DNA from 2 places in the Ruegeria sp. HKCCD6428 genome. Region 2 is predicted to be linked to the other one. Evidence: riboswitches for the same ligand, from Rfam matches in the RefSeq annotation. Region 2 holds a riboswitch; the other holds the start of a gene.
What was found. Region 2 has a riboswitch for cobalamin ahead of GS620_RS17220 (aromatic ring-hydroxylating dioxygenase subunit alpha). Riboswitches for the same ligand answer to the same signal wherever they lie in the genome.
Positions count from the first base shown of each region.

Region 1: it holds a riboswitch for cobalamin, as region 2 does, so the genes downstream of both, GS620_RS08265 (DUF1636 domain-containing protein) here and GS620_RS17220 (aromatic ring-hydroxylating dioxygenase subunit alpha) in region 2, are expected to answer to the same signal.

Region 1 is NZ_WVQX01000002.1:627,156-629,354, forward strand. Features, by position in the region: gene GS620_RS08255 (ABC transporter substrate-binding protein) at 1-153, opposite strand, end outside; gene GS620_RS08260 (ABC transporter ATP-binding protein) at 170-943, opposite strand; gene GS620_RS08265 (DUF1636 domain-containing protein) at 940-1,296, opposite strand; cobalamin riboswitch at 1,394-1,591, opposite strand; gene GS620_RS08270 (D-lyxose/D-mannose family sugar isomerase) at 1,585-2,199, opposite strand, start outside.
Region 2 is NZ_WVQX01000008.1:152,565-154,763, forward strand. Features, by position in the region: gene GS620_RS17210 (hypothetical protein) at 1-159, opposite strand, end outside; gene GS620_RS17215 (hypothetical protein) at 168-419, opposite strand; cobalamin riboswitch at 685-889, shown strand; gene GS620_RS17220 (aromatic ring-hydroxylating dioxygenase subunit alpha) at 971-2,199, shown strand, end outside.

The sequences.
Region 1 (2,199 bases), on a different contig from region 2:
CATATCCGTCATGTTCATGTCATGCACGACCAGACGTTCCGGCGCCGAGTCAAAAGCCAGCGGTTCGCCGCAATTGTCCACGGTGACGCCCTCTGCTGCCGCGCCACCTGCCAAGCCAGCGAAAACAACGACCGGCCAAAGTTTCTGCATCATATTTAAGTTCCTGTTATTATGACAGTTTCCGTTTTCGGATATCCAGTGCGGGGATCATGCGGCCTTCGTGCTGAAAGCACAGATAATCCACGCCGAATGTCTCACGTACCCGGTCTGGGGTCAGAACTTCGACAACAGGCCCGAACCCCGTCAGACGCGTGGCTTTCATCAGCGCCACATGGGTGGCGAATTCCGGGATCATGACCAGATCATGGACGATCATGACGACCGTTACCCCCAGATCAGCAACCAGAGACAGCATGTGCCCCTTGGCATCGGGGTCCAGATGGTTGGTTGGCTCGTCTAGAAACAGCAAGGACGGGTTCTGGGCCAACGCGCGCGCGATATGTGCGCGCTGACGTTCTCCGCCGGACAGTTGACCCATCGTTTTGTTGGCAAAATGCGACAGCTCGGTCGTCGTCAGAACCCGTTCCAGATCAGCCTTGTGCTGAGCCATCGAACGTTCGCCCTGAATCGGGATTTGCCCCAGCGCAACATAGTCTTGCAGGCGCATCCGCCCGTCAGGCATTTCCTGCTGCCCGACCACAGCAATGGAGCGGGCACGTTGGCGAGCGGACAGGGTCCGTAGGCTTTGGCCTTCTATCCAAACATCACCCAAGATAACCCGTTCGATCCCGCACAGCAGTTTCAGCAGAGTGGTCTTGCCGGCGCCGTTCGGCCCGGCGATTGCCAGAATTGATCCTTCTTCCAGACGAAAGGACACATCCTGCAACAGGATATCGCCATTAAGAGCATAGTACTCCAAATTCTCGGCAACCAGAAAACTCATGAAGCGCCACCGGACGGCAATGCGGGTATTCGCGACAAGGTCTTTGCGAAAAGGGCAGGGGGGCGGTCCGAGGCGCTGGTCCAGCCATCGTCACTGTCGCCGAACTGGGTCGCGAATTCGACCAAGGCGGACAGGTCGTGTGATGTCGTGATATCGCCAAACAGGTACTGCGCTTTGCCCGGGGCCTGAAATCCGACCGTCATGGCCCGTTCACAACCTGCCATGCAGGCCACCATTCGGGTTTCAAAACCGTCAGGCAACCGGGCATTCAGCACGTCTTGCGCAGCCTCGGCAGACATCGCCCCCTGACATGTTGAACAGATCAGAACGTAGTGATCAGAATAGCAGGTCATAGCCATCTCCGTCGTTTGCCAGACGCAGACAGAGGGCACATACCCAGATATTACGCAAACGCGCCATCAAGCCTCCTTCCGAGACGCCCCGCCTCGGGTTGGTTTATAGTGCGATGGCAGGTCTCCTGACTTGCGGGTCGTTGCTTGGCCGACCTTCCCAACCCATGCGGGTCAGTGGTGAAGTGGCGTCGCTCACCGCTTACAGTTGCGGGGGCAGTCACGGACTTGGCACATTCCAGCGCCGCACCGTGTTCCCATTTTCATCCCTTACGGAACCATCCCGCTCAGCTAGTCCGGCAATGCCAGACTTGTCAAGCGGCAGACGAACGCGTTGGTAGATGGAATTGCAATAGCCGCGCCAGCTGTCCTGCTGCGCCAGCCCGGACCGAACGGTGTCAATAGTCTGGTACAAGAAGGAAATCCGGCTCGAGAATCTTTCTCGACCTTTGAAAACCGTGGAATTGGCTTTTCAAACCCAATGTCGGTGCGGTCGTTATTCACGGTCGATACCTCGCCAATAAGGCAATCGCCGCGCTCGGCCCAAAAAGCGTGCCAGATGCCGGGCATCAGAGTTACGCTTTGCCTCGGCTTCAGCCGCACGTACTCTTGGGGTTGCAAGGTTACAGGGCAGGCATCGCTGGGGACCGTCACCGGGTTGTCGCGGTCGACGCCACCGTTTGGATCCGACGCATGAATTTCCAGAACGAGATCGCCGCCGCCCCGGTTGATGATGTCTTCTGCCTTGATAATATGCCGGTGCAACGGAGAAAGCTGATTGTCTTTCGAGATCAACAGTTTTCTGCACAGAGCATCCCACGCCCGGATTTCAGATCCTTCGTCTAAACCAGTGCGTAGAGTGAACGGGAATAGGTAATGTTCGTCGAAATGGCCTTGTGCGTAATC
Region 2 (2,199 bases):
CCTTGGCCCGTCCGAGGCTGCGCCCTCGGCGCGTTCGCCGCCCTCGACCTTCAAGCGCGCGCGTTCTATCTGCCCCCAGAGGAAAAACAGACCATCCCGTTTTCCCATGAGGCGCGAAGGAACTGTTGTCCGCAAAACACCTGTTTTCGGTTTTGGCATCTGCTCTCTTACTGCCTCCGGTGTTTTCCACCATTTTCGGAAAACGTAATGGTTTTTCCCGAAAAAGACAATTTTTTATAGACAAAATGAGGTTTTCTACCGGCCGTTGACAGGGTGGACTGACAACTCTCGCATGACGGATATTCGCATTCTTCACCTGCCCCATTGAAAGCCAGCACTATCCCAAACGGATCAACTTTACGCAAAAGGGCCTGCTGCAAACCTCCTTCACTTGGCCCGACACTCTCTTTTTCAGCCATGCTCAGGCGACGCGCAGCGTTTGGTTTCTGATCAGAGCAGCCGGCCTTCGCCGTCGCGGTTGGGGGTCAATTTTACGGCGCGGATGTCAGACGTGGCCGCATCCATCGCAAGGCCATCGGCCACCGCAAAACGCCATGCTGGCGAGCCTGCCACGCCCCTGTGCCAAGGACTGTGGTCCCGGCGCCGTCCACTCTGCCGGAATATTTCTATGTCTGTTTTGAAACCGGAAATGTCGCAAGCATTTCAGCGCCCAAGCGGGTAAAAAGTAGGCTGCCATCGTGAGGTGCCGCTGTTTGATTCTCAGACAGCGGAGAATTGGGAAGCCGGTGGAATTCCGGCACTGCCCCCGCAACGGTAAGAAAGGTCAGGTTCGACAATCAACCACTGGGACGAGGATCCCGGGAAGGTGTCGCAACCGGGTGCAAGCCCCTTTCAAGTCCGGAAACCAGCCTTGCAGATATGTCAAACCGCGGGTGGCGGTGGGGGCACGGGTTTCGGACGTGGTCCTCGCGCGCCTCCGGACGGTTCCTCCCTGTCATCTGCCCAAGCAATGCCGCGGGGCGCGGCAGGAGAGCCAGAAGTGAACAATGTCCAAAACCTGTTGGCGCGTCGAATCCCGGGCTATGCTCTGGAACGGGCCTTTTACACCGACCCCGAGATCTTTCAGACCGACCTGGAAGCCATCCACTATCGCGAATGGCTCTTTGCCATTCCGGCCTGCGAACTAGTGAAAGCCGGCGACTACGTAACGTACAACGTGGGTGCCTATCGCGTGATCATCGTGCGCGGCGCCGACAACCAGATCCGGGCGTTTCACAACACCTGCCGCCATCGCGGCTCGATCATATGCAAGGCGGCAAAAGGCAACGCGCCGAAGCTGGTTTGCCCGTATCATCAATGGACCTACGAGCTTGACGGCTCATTGCTGTGGGCCCGCGACATGGGGCCGGAGTTTGATCCCAGACAGCATGGTTTGAAGACGGTTCATTGCCGCGAGCTTGCCGGCTTGGTTTACATCTGTCTGGCGGATGTCGCCCCGGATTTTGACACGTTCGCCAATATCGCGCGCCCGTATCTTAAGCCGCATGATCTTGCGAATGCCAAGGTCGCCTTCGAAAGCACGATCATCGAGAACGGCAACTGGAAGCTGGTCTGGGAAAACAATCGCGAGTGCTATCACTGCGGCGGCAACCACCCTGCGCTGTGCCGGACCTTCCCTGATGATCCGGGCGTGACGGGGATCGAAGGCGGTGAAACCCCAGCCTATATGCAAGCCCATTTCGACAGGTGCCAGGCTGCCGGCATGCCATCGCAGTTCTATCTGCACGAGGACGGGCAATATCGACTAGCGCGGATGCCGCTGAAAGAAGGGGCCGAGAGCTATACGATGGACGGGAGATCCGCCGTGCGCCGCTGGTTGGGCCGGTCGCCCTTTGCGGATGCGGGATCGCTTTTGAAGTTCCACTATCCGACCACGTGGAACCACTTTCTTGCCGATCACTCGATTGTTTTCCGCGTTACGCCGATCAGCCCGACAGAGACCGAGGTCACGACCAAATGGCTGGTCAACAAGGATGCGGTTGAAGGCGTTGACTATGACGTGAAACGCCTGACCGAAGTCTGGGTCGCCACGAATGACGAAGACCGTCAGGTGGTCGAGGACAACCAGCAGGGCATCAACAGCCCGGCCTATGTGCCCGGCCCGTATTCAGCCATTCAGGAATCCGGCGTGCTGCAATTCGTGGATTGGTATTGCAACACAGTTTCGGCCCGCCTGGC